Regions from separate parts of the Streptomyces sp. NPDC002564 genome, predicted to be linked through region 2. Evidence: riboswitches for the same ligand, from Rfam matches in the RefSeq annotation. Region 2 holds a riboswitch; each other region holds the start of a gene.
The links. A riboswitch is a leader RNA that binds a small molecule or an ion and turns the genes downstream of it on or off. The one in region 2 is predicted to bind thiamine pyrophosphate.
Positions count from the first base shown of each region.

Region 1: linked by a shared signal. The riboswitch ahead of thiC (phosphomethylpyrimidine synthase ThiC) and the one ahead of thiM (hydroxyethylthiazole kinase) in region 2 are both predicted to bind thiamine pyrophosphate.
Region 3: linked by a shared signal. The riboswitch ahead of thiO (glycine oxidase ThiO) and the one ahead of thiM (hydroxyethylthiazole kinase) in region 2 are both predicted to bind thiamine pyrophosphate.
Region 4: linked by a shared signal. The riboswitch ahead of ACFYXE_RS06445 (thiamine ABC transporter substrate binding subunit) and the one ahead of thiM (hydroxyethylthiazole kinase) in region 2 are both predicted to bind thiamine pyrophosphate.

Region 1 is NZ_JBIARE010000004.1:560,722-566,610, forward strand. Features, by position in the region: gene ACFYXE_RS17825 (YibE/F family protein) at 165-1,763, opposite strand; TPP riboswitch at 1,835-1,994, shown strand; gene thiC (phosphomethylpyrimidine synthase ThiC) at 1,987-3,774, shown strand; gene ACFYXE_RS17835 (hypothetical protein) at 3,875-4,768, opposite strand; gene ACFYXE_RS17840 (metallophosphoesterase) at 4,949-5,889, opposite strand, start outside.
Region 2 is NZ_JBIARE010000023.1:25,385-31,273, reverse strand. Features, by position in the region: gene tenA (thiaminase II) at 1-171, opposite strand, end outside; gene thiD (bifunctional hydroxymethylpyrimidine kinase/phosphomethylpyrimidine kinase) at 177-1,010, opposite strand; gene thiE (thiamine phosphate synthase) at 1,007-1,645, opposite strand; gene thiM (hydroxyethylthiazole kinase) at 2,005-2,835, opposite strand; TPP riboswitch at 2,829-2,954, opposite strand; gene ACFYXE_RS37860 (ScbA/BarX family gamma-butyrolactone biosynthesis protein) at 3,816-4,799, opposite strand; gene ACFYXE_RS37855 (HAD family hydrolase) at 5,871-5,889, shown strand, end outside.
Region 3 is NZ_JBIARE010000003.1:53,352-59,240, reverse strand. Features, by position in the region: gene ACFYXE_RS11825 (thiazole synthase) at 76-870, opposite strand; gene thiS (sulfur carrier protein ThiS) at 876-1,100, opposite strand; gene thiO (glycine oxidase ThiO) at 1,097-2,317, opposite strand; TPP riboswitch at 2,315-2,428, opposite strand; gene ACFYXE_RS11810 (NAD(P)/FAD-dependent oxidoreductase) at 2,631-3,794, shown strand; gene ACFYXE_RS11805 (Rv2175c family DNA-binding protein) at 3,863-4,228, shown strand; gene thiE (thiamine phosphate synthase) at 4,321-4,980, shown strand; gene metF (methylenetetrahydrofolate reductase [NAD(P)H]) at 5,105-5,889, shown strand, end outside.
Region 4 is NZ_JBIARE010000001.1:1,399,565-1,405,453, reverse strand. Features, by position in the region: gene ACFYXE_RS06455 (ABC transporter ATP-binding protein) at 1-169, opposite strand, end outside; gene ACFYXE_RS06450 (ABC transporter permease) at 169-1,854, opposite strand; gene ACFYXE_RS06445 (thiamine ABC transporter substrate binding subunit) at 1,830-2,915, opposite strand; TPP riboswitch at 2,991-3,107, opposite strand; gene rlmN (23S rRNA (adenine(2503)-C(2))-methyltransferase RlmN) at 3,141-4,247, opposite strand; gene ACFYXE_RS06435 (phosphatidate cytidylyltransferase) at 4,344-5,453, opposite strand; gene frr (ribosome recycling factor) at 5,486-5,889, opposite strand, start outside.

The DNA of each region.
Region 1 (5,889 bases), on a different contig from region 2:
CGGCGCCGGGCACATGCTCCGAAGCACGGGGCCTGCGGCCCGCGCCGACCCACCTCACCTCTCCACCCGCTTCAGTCCCCGGACGTATCTCCCACCTCACCCATCAACCCACCCGACCCGCCGCACCCCACCGCCCCCCGCCACACCCCACCGCACCGCCGAGGTCACCGCTTGCGGCGGCGCCCCTTCCCGCCGCGGGAGGGCCGGGGCGTCCCGACGGCGGCCCCCGACCCCGCCCTGACCTCGGCCGGGTTCCCGACGCCGACATTGACGCCGGCACTGACGCCGTTGCCGGCACCCGCCCCGGACGTCCGGTCCGCCGAGACCACCAGGGCCGCCAGGGCCGTCGTCACCGGCACCGAGGCGACCAGGCCGATCGAGCCGATGAGGGTGCGCACGATCTCCTCGGCGACCAGCTCGCTGTTGGCCACCGTCCCGACGCTGGACTGCGCGATGGAGAAGAGCAGCAACAGGGGCAGCGCGGCGCCCGCGTAGGCGAGGACGAGGGTGTTGACGACCGAGGCGATGTGGTCGCGGCCGATGCGGATGCCCGCCCGGTACAGGCCGCGCCAGCCCATCGTCGGGTTGGCCTGATGCAGTTCCCAGACCGCGGAGGTCTGGGTGACCGTCACGTCGTCGAGCACGCCGAGCGAGCCGATGATGACGCCCGCGAGCAGCAGGCCGCTCATGTCGATGGACGGATACAGGCCATGGATGAGACCGGTGTTGTCGTCCGTGTTGCCGGTCAGTGCGGCCCAGCCGATGAACAGCGAGCCGAGCAGCCCGATGAGCAGGAGGGAGATGAGGGTGCCGAGGACCGCGACCGAGGTGCGGGCCGTGAGCCCGTGGCAGAGATAGAGCGCGATGAGCATGATGGCGCTCGCCCCGATCACCGCCACCACCAGCGGGTTCGAGCCCTGGAGGATCGCCGGCAGGATGAAGAAGGTGAGCACCATGAAGCTGATGGCGAGTGCGACCAGGGCCATCAGACCGCGCAGCCGCCCCACCACGACGACGGCGAGCGCGAAGATGCCGGCGAGCAGCGCCATCGGGATCTTGCGGTTCACGTCGGTGACCGAGTACTGCAGCCCCTCGGGCGCCTTGGGCTCGTAGGCGACCACCACCTGCTGGCCCTGGCTGAGTTGACGGGGGGAGTCCGGCTGGATGATCTCGACGAAGGTGCGGCCCTCGTCCTTGCCGCTGGACACCTCGACCGTCGCCTTCTTGCAGGTGCCCGATGCCCGGGACTGCGCGGACTGGCCCTCGGGCGTGGAGGTGTCGCCGTTCGGCGGGGTCTGCGAGGGGTTGAGGTCCTTGCAGGGCAGTTCTTGCACCTTGGTGACCTTCGCGGACTGCATCTGCCGGTCGAAGCCGACGCCGGTGCGTTCGTGGCTCGGCGTGCCACCCGGCCACAGCACCATCAGTCCGACGACGACCGCGGTGGCGAAGGGGATCAGGACGGCGGCGATGACCTTGCGCAGGTGCTTCGAGACGGGCGCCGCCGGACCGTGACTGTGCGAGTGCCCGTGCCCGCCGTGGCCACCGTGCCCGTGTCCGCCGTGGCCCTGGCCCCCGGAGCCGTCCCCGCCATGCCCGTCGTGGCCGCCATGACCGTCCCCGCCGGGCCCGTGCCCGCCGGGCCCGTGCCCGCCGGGTCCGGGGCCGTTTCCGCCCGGGCCGTTGCCGGGCGAAGGGGGCCTGGGGCCGGGCGGGCGGGACGGCGGGCCGGAGGGCGGCGGGGGCGGCGGCTCAGTGGTGGTCACTGCCCGATCATCGCAAGAACGGGGAGGGCCCTCTGTTCAGCGCGCCCGACATGACGCTAGCGTGGAGCCACCTTTGCAATCGCGGGAGCTCGGAGCACCGGGCTGAGAGGGCGCTGACCTCCGTACACATCGGCACGAACGAGTCGTGCACGAGCCGTACGGGATCCGCTGCGTCGACCGCCGAACCTGTTACCGGGTAATGCCGGCGTAGGGAGTAGGTCTCATGACCACATCGGACGCACGCACGCCTGCCTCGACGCGGAACCAGAGCGACGAGGCCGGGAAGTCCATCGGCTGGCACAAGGCGTACGTCGAGGGCTCGCGCCCCGACCTGCGCGTGCCGGTCCGTCAGGTGCACCTCACCAACGGCAAGTCCGTGACCCTGTACGACACGTCAGGTCCGTACACCGACCCGTCGGCTGAGACCGACGTCCGCCGCGGCCTCGCGCCGCTGCGGGAGAACTGGATCATCGCCCGGGGCGACACCGAGGAGTACCCGGGCCGCCCGCCCCGCCCCGAGGACGACGGCATCAAGCACACCTCGCCGCGCGGCGGCCTGAAGAACCTGGACGCGGTCTTCCCCGGCCGTCCCCGCCAGCCGCGCCGGGCCAGGGCAGGTCAGACGGTCACGCAGCTCGCGTACGCCCGCCGCGGCGAGATCACGCCCGAGATGGAGTTCATCGGGATCCGCGAGAACCTCGACCCCGAGGTCGTGCGCGCGGAGGTCGCCGCGGGCCGCGCGGTGATCCCCGCCAACGTGAACCACCCGGAGATCGAGCCGATGATCATCGGCAAGAAGTTCCTGGTGAAGGTCAACGCCAACATCGGCAACTCCGCGGTCACCTCCTCCATCGAGGAGGAGGTCGACAAGATGACCTGGGCGACCCGGTGGGGCGCCGACACGGTCATGGACCTCTCCACCGGCCGCAACATCCACACCACCCGCGAGTGGGTGCTGCGCAACTCCCCCGTGCCGATCGGGACCGTTCCGCTCTACCAGGCCCTGGAGAAGGTCGACGGCCGGGCCGAGGAGCTGACCTGGGAGATCTACAAGGACACGGTCATCGAGCAGGCCGAGCAGGGCGTCGACTACATGACGGTGCACGCGGGCGTGCGCCTGCCGTACGTCCCGCTCACCGCGCGCCGCAAGACCGGCATCGTCTCGCGCGGCGGTTCGATCATGGCCGCCTGGTGCCTCGCGCACCACAAGGAGAGCTTCCTCTACGAGCACTTCGAGGAGCTCTGCGAGATCCTCGCCGCCTACGACGTGACGTACTCGCTCGGCGACGGCCTGCGGCCCGGCTCGATCGCGGACGCCAACGACGAGGCGCAGTTCGCCGAGCTGCGCACCCTGGGCGAGCTCAACACGATCGCCAAGCGCCACGGCGTCCAGACGATGATCGAGGGCCCGGGACACGTCCCGATGCACAAGATCAAGGAGAACATCGACCTCCAGCAGGAGATCTGCGAGGAGGCGCCGTTCTACACGCTCGGCCCGCTGACCACGGACATCGCCCCCGCCTACGACCACATCACCTCCGGCATCGGCGCCGCGATGATCGGCTGGTGGGGCACGGCGATGCTCTGCTACGTCACGCCCAAGGAGCACCTGGGCCTGCCCAACCGCGACGACGTGAAGACCGGCGTCATCACGTACAAGATCGCGGCGCACGCGGCCGACCTCGCCAAGGGGCATCCGGGCGCGCAGGACTGGGACGACGCGCTCTCGGACGCGCGCTTCGAGTTCCGCTGGGAGGACCAGTTCAACCTGGCCCTCGACCCGGTCACGGCACGGGAGTTCCACGACGAGACGCTGCCGGCCGAGCCCGCGAAGACGGCGCACTTCTGCTCGATGTGCGGGCCGAAGTTCTGCTCGATGAAGATCTCCCAGGACATCCGCCGTGAGCACGGCGGTGATCTCGCCGTCGACGACATCGAGGCGGGCATGGAACAGAAGTCCAAGGAGTTCGCGGCGGCCGGCAACCGCGTCTATCTGCCGATCGCCGACTGACCCGTCCCTGACCGGTCCGGTGCGCGCCGCCGCTCGCCCGCGGCGGCGCCCACCGGCGCTGTCGAGCCCTCATGGCCCCGGCCGCCCGGCCCCGGTCGCCTTACTCCGGTTTGTGGTCGGGCCCGCCGAAATCCGGGCTGGAGAAGTCGGGGCGCGAGTAGCTCGGGCGGGGACCGGCGGTCCGGCCGCCGTCCGGGCTGCTGAACCCCGGCCGGTGATAGCCGAGTTGCGGCATGCGGCCGCCTCCCGTGGAGCTCCCGGGATCCGTCGACGGCTTGCGCACGGCGGGGGCCGTGCCCGGGTCCGTCAGGGCTTCCCGCAGGAACGGCACGACGCCCCGCTCGAGGAGCGCCCGGCCCCAGTCCTCCCTGGCACGGGACACCTCCTCGTGCCGTTCGCCGTGCAGTCCGGCCTGGAGCGAGGTGGAGCCGTTGCGCAGGGCGGTCAGGAGCAGACCGACCGCGGCGACCAGGATGCCCCCGGCGGTGAGCGCGCCGAACAGCCATCCCGCGGTGAGCAGGGTGTCCGCGAAGGCGGGCTCGGGGGTGAGCATTTTCAGGATGTAGCCGACGAGCAGGAAGATCGCGGCGGCCGTCCCCGCGAGGACGGGTGCGAGGACCGCGACGACGGCGATCGCCCCGGCTCCCGCCGCCGCCGGTTCGGCGACCTCGCCCATCGCGGTGGCGAGGCCCAGGCCGCCGGAGCCCGACTCCGCGGCGCTCTGTCCGTTCCCTTCGTGGATCGATGTGGAGGTCGGTCGAGGTTCGCGCAACTCCTCGCGAACCTTCACGTAGTGCGCGTACTCGGCCGCTGCCGCGGCCGTGATCAGTGCTGTCGCGCTCAGGGCCATGGTGCGCAGTTGTTCGGGATTGAGCCGCTGGCCCACTGCGGCGAGTTCCGGACGGTCAGGTGCGGTGCGCAGCGCCTCGTCGAGGATCCGCTCGTACTCGGGGCGGTCCTCATTGAGCAGGTGTGGAGCGCTGTTCATGTGCATCCCCCGATGCTCCGTAGGGCTGAGGCTCGCATGACTGTGAGCCGTTGGGCAGAAACGGAGGGGAGCCTGCTACGGATAAGCCGATGGTAGAGCCGTGACCGCGCGCGGTGACAGGGGGTTTCCGGAAATTGCCCCCCTGGCCAGCGTGATCGTGTAGAGGGGCGCCTGCCCGGATAACGTTCAGATACTCAGGGGAAGTTGACGGACCAGCAGCTTTCCGGCCATGGTCACGCCGCCGTCCATGGCGATGGCGAGCCCGTCCGCGTAGACGTGCGGGCCCTCGATGACGGGGCCGCCGCCGTCCGACTCGTCCTCCGAGCCGACGTCGCCCAGGAGGTAGGGGATGGGGCTGTGACCATGGACGATGCGTGAGCCGCCGTACATGTCCAGGAGTTCGCGCACGGCCGAGGGGCCGGACTCGTCGCGGAAGGCGAAACGCTTGGTGAACTTGCGGAAGAGGTCCCAGCACTCGTCGGCGTCGTTGCGCGTGAGGGTCTCCCGGATGGTGTCGTTCACCGCCTCGATCGAGTCGCCGTAGTCCAGATAGGCGGTCGTGTCCGAGTGCACGAGCAGGTGGCCGTCGGCCTCCTCCATCGCGTCCAGGCGGGCCATCCACTGGAGGTGGTGGTCCTCCAGGCGCTCCATGTCGGTCTTCTGCCCGCCGTTCAGCAGCCAGGCGGCCTGGAAGGTGGCGGTGCCCGCGCCGGAGTTGACGGGGGTGTCGCCGAAGCGCTTGGCGCCGAGCAGCAGCAGCTCGTGGTTGCCCATGAGCGCCTTGCAGTAGCCGCCCGCGGCGGCCGCCTCGGCGGAGAGCCGCATCACGAGGTCGATCACGCCGATGCCGTCGGGCCCGCGGTCGGTGAAGTCGCCGAGGAACCACAGGCGCGCGTTGCCCGCGGCCCAGTTGCCCTCGGCGTCGAGGAGGCCCTGCTCCTGGAGGGCGGCGACGAGCTCGTCGAGGTAGCCGTGCACGTCGCCGACGACGAACAGGGGGCCGTGCTCGTCGCTCACCCGCGGCTGCGGGGGCTCGGGCATGACCTGCACCTGGACGGTGTCGCCGCGGTTGATGACGGGCAGGTCGCGCTGGGTGGGGGTGTAGCCCTCCTCCGGCGCCTCGCCGG
Region 2 (5,889 bases):
CAGCGCGCGGGCGTAACCGCGCAGGTAGAGGGCGTCCTGGGCCAGGTAGTAGACGAACTTGTCCCGGTCCAGGGTGCCGTCGCCGAGGCCAGTGACGAACGCCAGCTTGTCGATGCCCGAACGTATCTCGGCCGTGGCCGTCCACAGCTCGTCGCAGAACGTCGTGGTCATGGTGGTCAGCTCCAGTACTGGTGGAAGTGGTGGACGGGGCCGTGACCGCGGCCGACACGCAGGGTGTCGGCCGCCCGCAGTGCCCCGGTCAGGTACTCCTTCGCGGCGCGGACAGCGGGCTCCCAGTCGTCGTGCTGCGGGCGGAGGGCGGCGATCGCGGCGGACAGGGTGCAGCCGGTGCCATGGGTGTTCCGCGTGTTCACGCGAGGCGCGGACAACTCGGTGACTCCGGCGCCATCGGTGCCCGGGGCGTGCGCGGCGTCGACGAGGATGTCGACGGACTCGGCGTCGTGCATGTGGTGGCCGCCCTTGAGCAGGACGCGCCGGGTGCCGGTCTTGAGGAGTGCCCGGGCCTGCTCGACGGCCTCGGCGCGGTTCTCCGCGGCGGCGGCGCCGAGCAGGTCGCCGGCCTCGGGGAGATTCGGGGTGATGAGGTCCGCGAGGGGCAGGAGACGGTCGCGCACCACCGTCACCGCGTCGGCCTCGAGGAGGCGGTGACCGCTGGTCGAGACCATGACGGGGTCGAGGACGACGTACCGGGGCCGATGCCGCTCAAGGGCGTCCGCGACGGCTTCGGCGATGGCGGCGTCGGCCAGCATTCCGATCTTGACGGCGTCCACCGGGACGTCGGCGAACAGCGTGTCGATCTGCTCGGTCACGAACGCCGGGGGGACGGTGTGGATGCCGGTGACGCCTTGGGTGTTCTGCGCGGTGAGGGCGGTCAGAACTGCCGTTCCGTAGGCCCCGTTGGCGGAGAACGCCTTCAGGTCGGCCTGGATCCCGGCGCCGCCGGACGGGTCGCTCGCGGCAATGGTGAGGGCGATGGGCGGACTGGTCACGCGGAGACCTCCGGTCGCAGGGTGCGGACGAGGGAATGGGCCGCGGTCTCGGGGTCGGGCTGCCCGCAGACCGCGCTGACGACAGCGATGCCGGCCGCGCCGCTTCGCCTGACCACGGCGGCCTCGGACACGCCGATCCCGCCGATGGCCACGCAGGGCAGCGGGCTCTCCCGGACGATCCGGGCCAGCCCGTCCAGGCCGAGCGGGGTGTCCGCGTCCGGCTTGGTGGACTGCGGGAACACCGGACCCACCCCGAGGTGGTCGACGGCATCCGGCACATGCGCCAGCTGCTCGGGACGGCTGACGGACAGGCCGACGTACGCACCTGGACCGAGCTGGCGCCGCGCGGTCTCGGGGGACACGTCCCGCTGCCCGAGGTGGACGCCGTCCGCGTCCAACCAGACCGCGACGTCGAGGCGATCATTGACGATCAAAGGGACACCGGTGCCCGCGAGTACGTCCTGGATCGCCCGGCCGAGCTGGAACAACGCACGGGCGTCCGCGTCCGGATCACGCAACTGGACGGTGGTGACGCCCCCTTGAACAGCGGCCGCCACGGTGGCGGCGACACCGCGGTCACCGCAGAGCCGGGTGTCGGTGACGAGATACAGGGACAGGTCGAGAGGAGGTCGCATGGGTGGGTCCTTGGAGGCTCCCGGCCGGGGAGGGCCGTGGGAAACGCATCGGGCAGGGGACGGATGGCAGGGGACGGTTGCAGGAGGCAGGAGGCAGGAGGCAGGAGGCAGGAGGCAGGAGGCAGGAGGCAGGAGGCAGGAAGTAGGAAGTGGGGGAGGGGTGCAGGGGTGAAGGGGAGAGATGCAGGGGAGGAGGGAGTGCCTTGTGAGGCAAGGGGTGTGAGTTATCCACAGGCGGGAGCGCGGAGAGGCGAAGGCGGCCATACTTGGTGTTGGGGTCGCCCCCCGGGCGGGAGGGGGCCGTTCAGCGGGTGGATTCCAGGCCACGGCCCACCACGGCCCCCGCAATACGCGCACGCTCAGCGCAAGTTGAGACCCTCGGCGAGCCGGTCGGGCGCGAGCTGGTGCAGCGCGTCGATGAGGGCGACCGCGAACGTGCCGGGCCCCGCAGAGCGGATGGCGGCATCCTCCGCGGCCACGGTGAGCAGGCCGGTCGCGGCAGTGGCGGCCAGCAGCGCGTCATCGGTGACGGCCGTGCAGGCGGCCACCAGAGCGCCCAGTGAACAGCCCGTTCCCGTGACCAAGGGCAACAGCGGGTGCCCGTTGGCCAGACGCACCACCCGCGTCCCGTCCGTGAGGACATCCACCGGGCCGCTGACCGCGACCACGCAGCCGTAGCGCCGGGCCAGTGCGTCGGCCGCGGCCAGCGCGGCCTCGGGCACGTCCGTACTGTCCACGCCGCGCCCGCCCGTGCCGCCGTCCAGGGCCAGGATCTCGGAAGCGTTGCCGCGTACGACCGCCGGCGGTGCGCTCTCGAGCAGTTCGTGGGCGAGCCCGGTGCGCCAGGGCAGCGGCCCGACCGCCACCGGGTCGAGGACCCACGGCCGCCCGGCCCCGGCCGCCTCCTTGACGGCGACGCGCATCGCCTCCGCGGTCACGGACGTCACCGTCCCCAGGTTGACCAGGACGCCCCCGGCCACCCGGGCCAACGCGCCGGCCTCCTCGGCGCTGTGCACCATCGCCGGAGCGGCACCCACCGCGAGCAGCACGTTCGCGGTGAACTGCGACACCACTACGTTGGTCAGACAGTGCACCAGCGGTGCCGCGGTTCGCAGAGACGCGATCACGTCCCCCACGGCCTCACGGGACACGGCGGTGCCGTGCTCAGCAGGTACGGAGGCAGGATCCATGGTCAACACCCTTCCTACGCCGGCATTACCCGGTCCAGGTTCATGCGGTCGGCGGCAAGGGGAGCAAGTCCCGTCCGCCCTCTCAGCCCGGCTACTCCCGAGCTCCCGCGGTGGTCGCTACGCAATGTACCTCCCTCGGGAACAGGAGTTCGCCCTCGGGGGTGACCGGCGGAACGACAGGGAGGTGTTTCGGCGGAACTGGCTGAAGGGTTCCTTTTTGGCCACCAGGGACCGACCTGTCCGCATCGCTTCGGCCAGGTGTTCCCGGTGGTGGGCCGGAGGGTTGGCCTGTTGGAGGTGTTGGCCCTTCGGAAGCGTTGGCGTGTCGGAGGTGACTGGAGTCGGGGCAGGCGGAAGCGCCCCCCGTGCCTCGCCCTTGTGCGGAGGTGCCGGTGATCACTTATTACTGACAAGAAATACAAGAACCGGCTGAGCGGCCAGAATGCGCGCGCTCAGCCGGTGACCGCTCGACTCGACGTCGACTCAGCCGACGTCCGTCGTCTCTCCCTTTTTGCTGTTGCTCACGGTGTCACTTCGCGTCGGCGCAGTCCGTTTTTCGGCGTGCTGTCGCTCCGGAAACCTGCATGCGGAACGATGGCGGTTCGTGGCGAGTCGTAGCGGATGATTCGATTCCCTCGACATCCGGAATTCCCGCCTCCGGTGCAACTTTCGATGAAAAGGGTTGCATTGGCGAACTCGCCCTTTCGGGCCCGGCGAAACGGAACGCCCTCTCCGGCGGGAGGCTGTTCTTCGCCCACGGCGACGGAAGCGCGGTCGAGCTCAATTCCGTCAGTCTGCCTGGTCGAATCTACAGCCGCCCCGTCGCCGCCTCTCGGCTTCTCCGTATTGACTCTTCGGGGATGCCGCTCGGTCCTTTCTCCTGTCCTGCTCACCCCGGCAGTGCGCTGAAGCGTCCTAGGAGTAGGTGAGGGCCCGGCCGAGCGGGTCGCCCCGGGTGGAGAGAGCCGGGCCCGGCCAGATCAGGGGGTGGGGTGGGTGGTGGCTGTGAGGTAGGTGGTGAACGTGGGCTGGTTGTTCTGGTGACCCGTGACATGGAAGGTGTAGCTGTGGGGCTGGGTGGGGTCTTGGGGCTGAGGGGTGGTCGTGATGTAGCAGGGAGTGGTGAGTTCCACATAGCGGTGGAACTCGGTGTGGGTGTGCGTGGGGATGGCGTTCGGCGGGAGGTGAGGGTGCGCACTCTGCCGGGCCGCCTCGATGAGGACCATGCCGGGGATGTGATCGCCGTCGTGGTCGAACAGGATGGCGTGGCGGGGATCGGCGTTCAGGCGCCAGGTGTGGGGCTGGTGGGCGGGCGCGAGGACGAGGTCGTGGGACAGATTGCGGCCGAAGACCGCGGGATCCTGGTGGGTCGGGACGTACGGGAGAGCGGGGCCCGAAGCCTGGGAAGTGGGGGCGCCGCCGGCGCGAAGGCGCTTGTAGGCGGCGGGGGAGAGGCAGGTGAAGTGCCCGCGCCCGATGGCGAGGGTGCGCGTGCCGCAGTTGATGACGAGGTCGATGGTGAAGGTGCCACGGCGGGGCACGGTGAGGGTGGCGTACAGGGTGAGGTCGGTGGGGGTGTTGGCGATGTCGAGGTGCTCGGGGTGCGTGGTCACCGTCATGTCCTGCATGACGAAGTGGTGTCCCAGCGGGATGGCGTGCTGCGCGTGCGCCAGGTAGATCCCGGTCTGGCGGAGCGTCTCGCAGGCCTGCAGGTGATCGTGGCTGCGCCCGTCGGCGGTGGTGAAGAAGGTGTGGGCGCGGGGCCATTGGCCGGTGAGGGTGTACGTGTCCTCGCCGGTCTTCTCGCTCGACGTCAGGAAGACCTCGGCCAGGGCGGCGCGGTGGACGTACTCGCGCGGCACGGTGGTGGTGAGGCGGGACGCACCCGCGGTGGGCGCGTTCGCGGGCGCGGTGGCCGCGGCTGCGGAGCCCGTCGCGGCAGGTGCTGTGGGTGCTGCAGGCACGGCAGGCACGGCAGGTGCCGCGGGTGTTTGTGCGCTTGTGGGCGCTTGGGTGGCTGCCGGTGCTTGTGTGGCGGCGCTGACGGCGGTGCCGTTCGCGGCGGGCACGGTGTGAGCCGAGTGGCCGGCGGCGGTCGCGGAGTGCGCACCGTGCGCGTTGTACGTGGTGGACGCGTTGTGCGCGATGTGGCTGGTGTGGATGCCCGGAACGTCTTTCGACTGGGGCAGTACAAGACTGCTCATGAACCTCTCCCCCGGAGGTGAATGAAAGTGAGGCCATAACATACATACCCACCGGTTTCCTTTTCAAGGGCCGGTGGTGATTACATGCGGCGCTCTGAGGGAAAAGGATCTCGGATGGTTTCCCGGTTTTTGTGACGCTGGGTAGTTGCGTTCCTGGTGGGGGCGGGGCGAGGTTCCGGGAGTTAAGGGGAATTATTCCGTCCGTTTATCGGGTGGAAACCGGGCGGCCGGTTCCCTTGTTATGCTTTCGCGCCGTCTGGGCGGACCGGACGGTTCGGCTGTTCCGGAGAGTCCGGGCTGAGCCTGCTGGATAGAGCCCGTCAGGGGGAATCCGTGGCCGTGATGCGGAAATTCCCCATGGTCCGGGACATGGGTGGCCTTTTCAGCGGGTTTGGGCACCTGGGCGGGCGATGTGGCCGACGGCGGCGAGAGCGGTGGCGGGTCGACCCTAGCTCTAGGTAGCTAGGTAGCTAGGTAGCTAGGTAGCTAGGTAGCTAGGTGGCGGGGTGGCCCGGCGCCCGCCTTGGCTGACCGGTGCGCCGCGGCTGCTGTGATCGTGACCCCTGTTGCAGTTGCGTAGCTGCGTGGTCTGATCGGGTTCGGTCCGTTGGCCGGATCGAGCCGTGTGCGGTCCGGGTGCGTCCCGGGTCGGGTTCTGTTTCGTATGCGTGGCGGCATCGCCGCGTGGACTGGTTGTGGGGGATTGCTGTGATGAGTGGCGAGGTTTCTGTCGGCGGGGTTGCAGATGCGGATGCCGGCGCGGAGGGGACTCAGGTTGCGGCTGAGGCCGGCGCTCGTGCCGAAGCTGGTGGGGGAGCGGGACTTGACCACCTGGCTCTGGTGGCCGTGA
Region 3 (5,889 bases), on a different contig from region 2:
GTGACGCTCGCCGCCCGGGGCGCGCGGACGGCCCCGCCCGCCCGGCAGGCGGGGCCCCGCGGGGGAGCGGGCCCCTCAGAAGGCGGGCCGCTCCGGATCCAGCCGTGCCATGCCCTCCGTGGGCGAGGACGCCTCCGCGAAGTGCCGCCGCGGGATCCGCCCGGCCCGGTGCGCCAGGCGTCCCGCCTCGACGCCGTGCCGCATCGCCTCCGCCATCAGGACCGGCTCCTGCGCCCGCGTCACCGCGGAGGCGAGCATCACACCCGCGCACCCCAGCTCCATCGCGAGCGCCGCGTCGGACGCCGTGCCCGCACCCGCGTCGAGGATCACCGGCACGCGCGCGTGCTCGACGATCAGCTGGAAGTTGTGCGGGTTGCGGATGCCGAGCCCGGAGCCGATCGGCGAGCCGAGCGGCATGACCGCGGCGCAGCCCACGTCCTCCAGCTTCCGGGCGACGACCGGGTCGTCGTTCGTGTACGGCAGGACGGTGAAGCCGTCGTCGACCAGGATCTCGGCGGCGTCCAGGAGCTCCACCGGATCGGGCAGCAGGGTGCGCTCGTCGGCGATCACCTCCAGCTTCACCAGGTCGGTGCCGAGCGCCTCGCGCGCGAGGCGGGCGGTCAGGACCGCCTCGCCCGCCGTGAAACAGCCCGCCGTGTTGGGCAGTACGCGGATGCCGAGCCGGTCCAGCACGGAGAGCACCGAACCCTGCACGCCCGGGTCGAGGCGGCGCATCGCGACCGTGGTCAGCTCGGTGCCGGACGCGACGAGGGAACGTTCGAGGACGTCGAGGCTCGGCGCCCCGCCCGTGCCCATGATCAGGCGCGAGGAGAAGGTGAGGTCACCGAGGACGAAGGGGTCGTCTGCCATGGTCTTCAGCCTCCCTGGACGGCGGTGAGCACTTCGACGCGGTCGCCGTCGGCGAGGGCGGTGGCGGGCCACTGCGCGCGCGGGACGACGGTTTCGTTGACGGCGGCGGCGACACCGGAGTGCGCCGTGGACAGGGTGGCGACGAGGGCGTCGAGCGTGGTGCCCGGGGCGACCTCGCGCTCCTCGCCGTTGACGGAGACGCGGACGGATACGGCGGAAGGCGTGCTCATGCGGGCTGCTCCGTGAAGGGCTGCGTGCGGGTCGGGAAGGGCGGGAAGCGCGGGAGGGGGGAGGCGTCGTCGAAGCGGCGCGGGGTGAAGGGGAGCGCCTCGTCGGGCAGCTCGCCGGTGGTCAGGGCGTGCGCCATGACGTCACCCGTGACGGGCGTCAGCAGGACGCCGTTGCGGTAGTGCCCGGTGGCCAGCTGGAGCCCGGCGAGCCGGGTCGGGCCGAGCAGCGGGGCGTTGTCGGGGGAGGCGGGGCGCAGGCCCGCGCGGGTCTCGGTGAGCGGCAGCTCGGTGATGCCGGGCACCAGCTCGTGCGCGTCCCGCAGCAGCTCGTACACGCCGCCCGCGGTGACCGTGGTGTCCCAGCCGAGCTCCTCGCTGGTGGCGCCGACGACGAGCTCGCCGTTCTCGCGCGGGACGAGGTAGACGTGGCTGCCGCGCACCACGGCCCGCACGGTGCGGCTCAGGAACGGGGCGTACGCCTTCGGCACGGTCAGCCGCAGCACCTGCCCCTTCACCGGGCGTACCGGCGGCAGGACGTCGGCGGGGACGCCGGCCAGCCGCCCGCTGAGGCTGCCCGCCGCGAGCAGGGTCTGCCCCGCGCCGAGCGCGGTGCCGTCCGCGAGGACGACGCCGTGCGCCCGGTCGCCGGAGACCGTCAGGCGCTCCGCCCACGCGCGGTGGAAGGCGACGCCGGCCCGCTCGCAGGCCACCACGAGGGCCGCCGCGAGCCTGCGCGGGTCGACCTGGTGGTCGCCGTCGACCCGCAGCCCGCCGCGCACGCCCGGCGCGAGCATCGGCTCCAGGCGACGGCACTCGCGGCCGCTCAGCCACTCGGACTCGAGCCCCGAACGGCGCTGCAGGGCGTGCAGTTCGCGCAGATGCGCGCGGTCGTCGGAGTCGAGCGCCACGGCGAGGGTGCCGCAGGCGCGATGGCCGAGGTCGTGGCCGCTCGCCCCGGTCAGCTCGGCGACGAAGTCGGGATAGCGGCGGGCGGACGCCAGGTTGAGGCCCAGCAACGTCTCCTCGCCGTAGTGCAGTTCGGTGACGGCGGCCAGCATGCCCGCCGCGACTTGGGCGGCCCCGCCGCCCGGTTCGGGGTCCACGACCGCGACGGAGAGTCCGCGCTGGGCGGCCCGCCAGGCCGAGACCAGGCCGATGATGCCGCCCCCGACGACGAGGACGTCGGTCGTGGCGGCGGATGTCGTCCGTGAATGCATGGGCGTCCAGCCCCTCCCTTCGCCGGCATGACCCGGATCAGGTTCGTACGGTCGGAGGCCGTCCCAGCCTCCCTCTCAGCCCGGTGCGTCCGGGCTCCCGCGAGTGCTCTGCAGCGGCCACCCTAGCCCGTCGCTTCGCGTGGCAGTAGGGGAGCTGTCCGGGTATGAGCAGTGACGGTGTGTCAGAGATCTCCTCGTCCCCATCGGGGACCGCCCCGGCCCGCCGCCCTAGAGTGATCGGGTGAGCGAGCAGCGGAAGCAGACCGGAAAGCCGCCGCAGGCGGAACGGCACGTCGTCATCGTCGGTGCGGGGATGGCCGGGGTGCAGACCGCGGTGGCCCTGCGCGAACAGGGGTTCGCGGGGACGGTCACCCTCGTCGGCGCGGAGCCGCACCAGCCCTACGACAGGCCGCCGCTGTCCAAGGCGGTGCTGCTCGGCAAGGCGGAAGGATCCGCCTTCGACATCGACTTCGCGGCGCTCGGCATCGACCTCGACCTGGGCCGCGAGGTCACCGGAGTGCGCCCCGCCGACCACGAACTGGACACCGCCGCGGGCCCCCTGGCCTACGACGTCCTGGTCCTGGCGACCGGCGCCGAGCCGGTCCGGCTGCCCGGCACCGAGGGCGTGCCCGGCGTCCACCTCCTGCGCACCCTGGACGACGCCGAGCGGCTGCGCCCGGTCCTCGCCGAACAGCGGGACGTGGTGGTCGTGGGGGCGGGCTGGATCGGCGCGGAGTTCGCGACCGCCGCACGGGAGGCGGGCTGTTCCGTCACCGTGGTCGAGGCCGCCGCGCGACCGCTCGCCGGGGCGCTGCCCGAGGAGGTCGCGGCGCCCATGGCCGACTGGTACGCGGACTCCGGGGCGGTGCTGCGCACCCACGCGCGCGTGGAGCGCGTCGAGCCGGGCGCGGTGCTCCTCACCGACGGGAGCAGGCTGCCCGCGGACGCGGTGCTCGTCGGCATCGGGGCGCGGCCCGCGACGGCCTGGCTGACCGGCTCCGGCATCGAGCTCGGCGCCCACCGCGAGGTCGTCACCGACGAGGGCCTGCGCACCTCGGCCCCCGACGTCTACGCGGTCGGCGACTGCTCCTCCTTCCCGTCCGGGCGGTACGGGGAGCGCCTGCTCGTCCACCACTGGGACAACGCCCTCCAGGGCCCGCGCACGGTCGCGGCGAACGTCATCGGCGAGACCCCGGCGGCGTACGACCCCGTGCCCTACTTCTGGTCGGAGCAGTTCGGCCGCTTCGTGCAGTACGCGGGCCATCACGCCGGGGCCGACGCGACGGTGTGGCGCGGCGACCCCACGGGAATGGCCTGGTCGGTGTGCTGGCTGCGGGAGGGCGCGCTGGTCGCGGTCCTCGCGGTGGGCCGGCCCCGGGACCTGGCCCAGGGGCGCAAGCTGATCGAGGCGGGCGCCCGCCTCGATCCGGCCCTGGCGGCGGACGCCTCGGTTCCGCTGAAGAAGGCGTCCCTGTAGCGGGTCGGTGCGGAGGGTGGCCCTCACCGCCCGGCACGGTCCCCCCGGCCGGGGATACGCTGGAGCGCGTGACCGAGATTGACGCAAAGACTGATGCTCTCGTACCCGACTGGCTGCACCTCCCCGACATCGCGGACATGCTCGATGTCGAGGTGACCCGTGTGCGCCAGCTGGTCAAGGAGGGCCAGCTGATCGCCGTGCGCCGGGGTGAGAACCGGGCGCTCCAGGTGCCGGCCGCCTTCATCGACGGCGACAAGGTCGTCAAGGGCCTGGTCGGCACCTTGACGCTCCTGAGGGACGACGGCTTCTCCGACGAGGAGATGCTGGAGTGGCTCTTCACCCCCGACTCGACCCTGCCCGGCACCCCCGCGCAGGCGCTGAGCGAGAATCGCGGCACGGAGGTGAAGCGCCGCGCCCAGGCGCTCGCCGTCTGAGCAGGCGCTCGACCGTCTGAACCGAACGACACCGTCCGGCGTACGGGCGCGCACGCGTGCCCGTACGCCACCGACAACGGGGGGACTTCTCCATGGCTGCCGCTGCCGCCGATCACCGTGACCGGCTCGCCGACGCCCGGCTCTATCTGTGCACGGACGCCCGCAAGCGCCAGGGGGACCTCCCGGAATTCCTCGACGCCGTCCTCGCGGGCGGTGTCGACATCGTGCAGCTGCGCGACAAGGGCATGGAGGCCGGTGAGGAGGTCGAGCACCTCCAGGTCTTCGCGGACGCCGCCCGGCGGCACGGCAAGCTGTTCGCGGTGAACGACCGCGCGGACGTCGCGCACGCCGTCGGCGCCGACGTGCTGCACCTGGGCCAGGGCGACCTGCCGGTCCCCGCGGCCCGCGCCGTCCTCGGCCCCGAGGTGCTGATCGGCCGCTCCACGCACGCCGAGTCCGAGGTCGCGGCGGCCGCCGCCCAGGACGGCGTGGACTACTTCTGCACGGGCCCGTGCTGGCCCACGCCCACCAAGCCGGGCCGGCACGCCCCGGGCCTCGACCTGGTGCGGTACACCGCCTCGCTCGGCACGGACCGCCCCTGGTTCGCCATCGGCGGCATCGACGCGGGCAACCTCGACGAGGTCCTGGCGGCCGGCGCGCGCCGCGTCGTCGTCGTGCGGGCGATCACCGAGGCCGACGACCCGGGCGCCGCGGCGGCGGACCTCGCCAAGCGGCTGCGTACCGCCGTCTGAGCAGGGAGCACGCCGGGGCGGGCGCCGGTCCGGGAGTGTCCGATCCGTGGACAACAAACCGGCAAACCGGCCAATTCTCCGCGGTCTGGTTGGGCGACCGCCACGGCCTGGCTAACCTGCCGGTATGGCCCTAGGCACAGCTTCGACCAGGTCCGACCGTGCGCGCACGGTACGAGACATGCTCGCGACCGGCAAAACGACATTTTCGTTCGAGTTCTCCGCCCCGAAGACCCCGAAGGGCGAGCGGAACCTCTGGAACGCGCTGCGCCGGGTCGAGGCGGTGGCCCCGGACTTCGTCTCCGTGACCTACGGCGCGGGCGGCTCGACGCGCACCGGCACGGTCAAGGAGACCCAGCAGATCGTCGCCGACACGACGCTGACGCCGGTCGCCCACCTGACCGCGGTCGACCACTCCGTGGCCGAGCTGCGCAACATCATCGGGCAGTACGCGGACGCGGGCATCAGGAACATGCTCGCGGTCCGCGGCGACCCGCCCGGCGACCCGCTCGGCGACTGGATCGCGCACCCCGAGGGCCTGACCTACGCCGCCGAACTGGTCGAGCTCATCAAGGAGTCCGGCGACTTCTGCGTGGGCGTCGCCGCCTTCCCCGCGATGCACCCGCGCTCGGCCGACTGGGACTCCGACACCCGGTACTTCATCGACAAGTGCCGGGCCGGCGCGGACTACGCGATCACACAGATGTTCTTCGACCCCGAGGAGTACCTGCGGCTGCGCGACCGCGTCGCGGCGGCGGGCTGCGACACGCCGATCATCCCCGAGATGATGCCGGTCACCAACGTCCGCCAGCTCGACCGACTGCCCCAGCTCAGCAACGCCGTGTTCCCGGCCGAGCTGAAAGAGCGGATCCTCTCGGTCAAAGACGATCCCGCCGCTGTACGCTCCATTGG
Region 4 (5,889 bases), on a different contig from region 2:
CCTGCAGCCCCGCCACCGCCCGCAGCAGCGTCGACTTGCCGCTGCCGCTCGGCCCGAGGACACAGACGATCTCGTGCTCGCGGACGTCGAGGTCGACGGCGTCGAGCGCGGCCCGTTCACCGAACCGGACCGTCGCCTCCCGCAGGCTCAGCAAGGCGTCCTCCGCCATCAGAAGTCCCCCGTGGTGCGGTCGGTCCGGATGCGTTCCAGGAGCAGCAGGGACACCGCGCACACCACCATGAGGATCGTCGAGAGGGCCATGGCCTGGCCGTAGTTGAGGTCCCCGGCGCGGCCGAGCAGCCGGGCCACGGCCACGGGCAGGGTCGGGTTGTCGGGCCGCGCGATGAAGACGGTCGCGCCGAACTCGCCGAGCGAGACGGCGAAGGCGAATCCGGCGGCGATCAGCAGCGCCCGCCGCACCAGGGGCAGGTCGACCTCGCGCCAGGCCCGCAGCGGCGACGCCCCGAGGACGGCCGCCGCCTCCCGCAGCCGCCCGTCCACCGCGCGCAGCACGGGCAGCATGGTGCGTACGACGAAGGGGACGCCGACCAGCGCCTGGGCGAGCGGCACCAGGATCCAGCTGGCGCGCAGGTCCAGCGGCGGCTTGTCCAGCGTGATGAGGAAGCCGAAGCCCACGGTGACCGCGGACACCCCGAGCGGCAGCATGAGCAGCGCGTCGAAGCCGCGTACGAGACGGCCCGCACGGCGGGTGAGGGCAGCCGCGGCCAGCCCGCCGACGAGCACCGCGATGACCGTGGCCACGACGGCGTATTGCAGGGAGTTCCCGACGGCCTCGATCGGCGGCACGAGGAAGGCGCCGCCGTCCGCCGAGGTCAGCTCCTTGTAGTAGAGGAGCCCGAAGCCGTCGGGCCCGGCGAAGGAGCGCTGCACGAGCACGCCGAGCGGCAGCAGGATCAGCAGCACGATCGTCGCCAGGACCAGCCCGAGCAGCGACCACTGACCGGCGCCGCGCGGCCGGCGCGCCACGGCCGAGGCGTCGACGAGCTTCAGCGCGCTCTCGCGGCGCCGGACCGTCCACGCGTGGATCGCCAGGATCAGCCCGACCGCCGCGAACTGCACGATCGTCAGGACGGCGGCCGTCGGCAGGTCGAGGAGCTGGGCGGTCTGCCGGTAGATCTCCACCTCCAGCGTGGAGTACGCGGGTCCGCCGAGGATCTGCACGACGCCGAAGGAGGTGAAGGTGAAGAGGAAGACCATCAGCGCGGCGGCCGCGACGGCGGGCCCGAGCGCGGGCAGCGTCACCGTCCGCCAGGCCGTCCAGCGCGAGGCGCCGAGCATCCGCGCGGCCTCCTCCTGGCGCGGGTCGAGCTGCGCCCAGAGGCCGCCGACGGTGCGGACGACGACCGCGTAGTTGAAGAAGACGTGCGCGAGCAGGATCGCCCACACCGTGGTGTCCAGGCGCACGCCCCACAGCTCGTCGAAGAGCCCGCCGCGCCCGATCAGCGCCAGGAAGGCGGTCCCGACGACGACCGTCGGCAGCACGAACGGCACCGTGACGACGGCCCGCAGCACCCGCTTGCCCGGGAAGTCGAAGCGCGCGAAGACGTACGCGCCGGGCAGCGCGATCAGCAGCGTGAGCGCGGTCGACGCGAGCGCCTGCCAGGTGGTGAACCACAGCACGTGCCGGATGTCGGACTGCCCGAGGACGTCCGTGATCCGCCCGAGCTGCCAGGCCCCGCCGACGTGCAGGCCGCGGGCGACGATGGCCGTGACCGGATAGGCGAAGAAGAGCCCGAAGAACGCGACGGGCACGGCCATCAGGCCGAGCCGCACCGCGCTCCCCCGGCGGGCGCCCGTCTTCCGTGGCGCTACTTCAGTACGAGCGAGGTCCACGACTTGATCCACGGCTCACGGTTGTCGGCGATCTTCTTCGGGTCCATGGTCTCGGGCCTGTCGACCGTCACGCCGTGCTCGGTGAACAGCCCGGGCAGCTTCGCGCCGTCGAGCACCGGGTTCACGAACATGTTCAGCGGCATGTCCTCCTGGAACTCCTTGCCGGCCAGGAAGTCCAGGAGCGCCTTGCCGCCCTTGGTGTTCCCGGCGTTGCTGAGCAGGCCCGCGTACTCGACCTGGCGGAAGCAGGTGCCGGTCGCGACGCCGGTCGGCGCCTCCTTGGGCCGGGGCTTGGCGTAGAGGACCTCGACGGGCGGCGAGGAGGCGTACGAGACGACGAGCGGGCGGTCGCCCTTGGCCTTCTTGCCGCCGGAGGAGCCGGAGAACTCCTCGTTGTAGGCCTGCTCCCAGCCGTCGACGACCTTGACGCCGTTGGCCTTGAGCTTCTTCCAGTAGCCCTGCCAGCCCCCGTCGCCGTACTTCGCGGCGGTGCCGAGCAGGAACCCGAGACCGGGCGAGGAGGTCGAGGCGTTCTCGGTGACCAGCAGGTTCTTGTACGCGGGCCTGGCCAGGTCGTCGAAGGACTTCGGCGGCGCCAGCTTCTTGTCGGCGAAGTACTTCTTGTCGTAGTTGACGCAGATGTCGCCGCTGTCGACGGGGGTGACCCGGTGCCTGTCCCCGTCGGCCCGGAACTCCGGCTTGATCTTGTCCGCGCCCTTGACCTCGTACGGCTGGAAGAGGCCGTTGTCGAGCGCGCGCGAGAGGAGCGTGTTGTCGACGCCGAAGAAGACGTCGCCCTGCGGGTTGTCCTCGGAGAGGACCGCCTTGTTCACCGCGGCGCCCGCGTCGCCGTCCTTGAGGACCTTGACCGTGTAGCCGGAGCGCTTCTCGAAGTCCTTCAGGACGTCCTTGGAGACGTTGAAGGAGTCATGGCTGACGAGCGTCACGCTCTTGGCGTCGGACGACCCGGATCCGCTGTCGGAGCCGCCGCACGCGGAGACCGCGACGAGCCCGATGCCCACCGCCACGGCGGTGAACGAGACCTTCTTGGTGGTGCCCACTGGTTTTCCTCCTGGGTGACCAGGAAGAGACGCGGCCCTGCCCGCGGCCGGCCGGCCGCGGGCAGGGCGCAACAGCTTGAGTAATGACCGAACTTCCTACCCAGAATGACCTGGGCGAGGTTCAGAGGGTCTGCGGCCCACCTGTCCAAGGTGCCGCACTCTCAGCGCTGTGGCGCTCCCCTGTCGGAATATGCAGATGTGTGTACGAGGCGTACGCCCGCCAGACTACCTCTCGGCCGCGGCGAGCTGACCGCACGCTCCGTCGATCTCCTGCCCGCGGGTGTCCCGGATGGTGACCGGCACGCCGTGCGCCGCGATGGCCTCCACGAACGCCTTCTCGTCCTCGGGACGCGACGCCGTCCACTTCGAGCCCGGGGTGGGGTTCAGCGGGATGAGGTTGACGTGCACCGGCTTGCCCTTGAGCATCCGGCCGAGCCGGTCGCCACGCCACGCCTGGTCGTTGATGTCCCGGATGAGCGCGTACTCGATGGAGAGGCGACGGCCCGACTTGGCGGCGTACTCCCAGCCGGCGTCCAGCACCTCGCGCACCTTCCAGCGCGTGTTCACCGGGACGAGGGTGTCGCGCAGCTCGTCGTCCGGCGCGTGCAGCGAGATGGCGAGGCGGCACTTGAAGCCCTCGTCCGAGAACCGGTGGATGGCGGGCACGAGGCCCACCGTCGACACCGTGATGCCGCGCTGCGAGAGCCCGAGGCCGTCCGGCTCGGGGTCGGTGAGGCGGCGGATCGCGCCGGTCACCCGGTTGTAGTTGGCCAGCGGCTCGCCCATGCCCATGAAGACGATGTTCGAGAGCCGCGCCGGGCCGCCCGGGATCTCGCCGTCGCGCAGCGCCCGCATGCCGTCGACGATCTGGTGCACGATCTCGCCCGTCGACAGGTTCCGGTCGAGGCCGGCCTGTCCGGTGGCGCAGAACGGGCAGTTCATGCCGCAGCCCGCCTGGGAGCTGATGCACATGGTGACCCGGTCGGGATAGCGCATCAGCACGGACTCGACGAGCGTCCCGTCGAAGAGGCGCCAGAGCGTCTTGCGGGTCGTGTCGTCGTCACAGCTGATGTGCCGCACCACGGACATCAGGTCGGGCAGCAGCGCCTCACGGAGCTTCTCGCGCGCACCGGCGGGGATGTCGGTCCACTCGGCCGGGTCGTGCGCGTACCGCGCGAAGTAGTGCTGCGAGAGCTGCTTGGCGCGGAACGGCTTCTCGCCGATGGCGGCGACGGCTTCCTTGCGCTCGGCGGGCGTGAGGTCGGCGAGATGCCGCGGGGGCTTCTTGGCACCGCGGGGCGCGACGAAAGTGAGTTCTCCGGGTACAGGCATGGTCGTTCCAGTGTCGCAGACATACGACAAGGGGCTCGCCGCCCTGTGGACGACGAGCCCCTCACCTACATTTACGCAGGTCGGACCGGTAGGAGATCAGCCGGAGCCGACGAACACCACCAGCAGCAGCCACACCACGGGCGCCGTCGGCAGCAGCGAGTCCAGGCGGTCCATGATGCCGCCGTGGCCCGGCAGCAGCGTGCCCATGTCCTTGATGCCCAGGTCCCGCTTGATCATCGACTCGCCGAGGTCGCCCAGCGTGGCGCTCGCGGCGACCGCGAGGCCGATGAGCAGGCCCTGCCACCACGTGCCGCCGTCGATGAGGAGCTCCATGCACAGCGCGCCCGCGGCCATCGCGAAGGTGACCGCGCCGACCAAGCCCTCGCGGGTCTTGCCGGGGCTGATGCGCGGCGCCAGCTTGTGCTTGCCGAAGCGCCAGCCGATCGCGTACGCACCCGTGTCGCTGACCACGGTCAGGAGCAGGAAGGTGAGCACCCGCTGCGGGCCGTCGTCCGCGGTGAGCATCAGCGCGACGAAGGTCGCGAGGAAGGGGACGTAGAAGGCGGCGAAGACCCCCGCCGTGACGTCCTTCAGATAGCCGTCGGGCGGCTCGGTCATCCGCCAGACGAGGACCGCGAGCGCGGTCAGGGCCATCGCGACCCAGGCGCCCTCGGTCCCGCGCACGTACCCGGCGACGACCATCGCCGCGCCGCCCACCGCGAGCGGTACGAGCGGCGCCTTGATGCCCTTGCGCTCGTCGAGCCGGGAGGTGAGCTCCCAGAGGCCGACGACGACGGCGACCGCTATGACGCCGATGAAGACGGCCTTGACGATGAACAGCGACGCGATGATCACCGCGCCGAGTCCCACACCGACCCCTATGGCCGCCCCGAGGTCGCGGCCCGCGCTCTTCTTCTGCGGTGCTGCCGGGGCGGGCTGCGGCTGTGGTGCGCTGGGCATGGGCTCCTGCGGAGGCTCGTCACGGAACAGGGGGCCGCCCGTCCGAGTGGCCCCCCGGTCGCCGTCCTGGTCTCCGCCGTTGACGGGTACGTCGGGCACGATGGGCATGGGCTGCGTCTCAGACGGAAACAGCGCGTCCTGCGCATCGTACGCGGGACCTGCCGGGGGCGCCCCCTGACCAGGTCCCTGGTCGGGCGGCCCCCAATACCCGGCTCTGGGCGGCGCCCCCCAGGAAGAGTCGTTCACGGATCGGTTCCCTGATTCCTCGGACTCGAGACTCAGACTTCGAGCAGCTCGGCTTCCTTGTGCTTGAGCAGCTCGTCCACCTGGGCGACGTACTTCGCGGTGGTGTCGTCGAGCTCCTTCTCGCCGCGACGGCCCTCGTCCTCGCCGATGTCGCCGTCCTTGATCGCCTTGTCCAGGGCCTCCTTGGCCTTGCGACGGATCGAACGGATCGAGATCTTGGAGTCCTCGGCCTTGGTCTTGGCGACCTTGATGTACTCCTTGCGGCGGTCCTGCGTCAGCTCGGGGAACGTCACCCGGATGATGTTGCCGTCGTTGCTCGGATTGACGCCGAGGTCGGAGTCCCGGATCGCCTGCTCGATGTTGCGCAGCGCGGTCTTGTCGAACGGGGTCACCACGGCCATCCGCGGCTCGGGCACCGAGAACGAGGCCAGCTGGT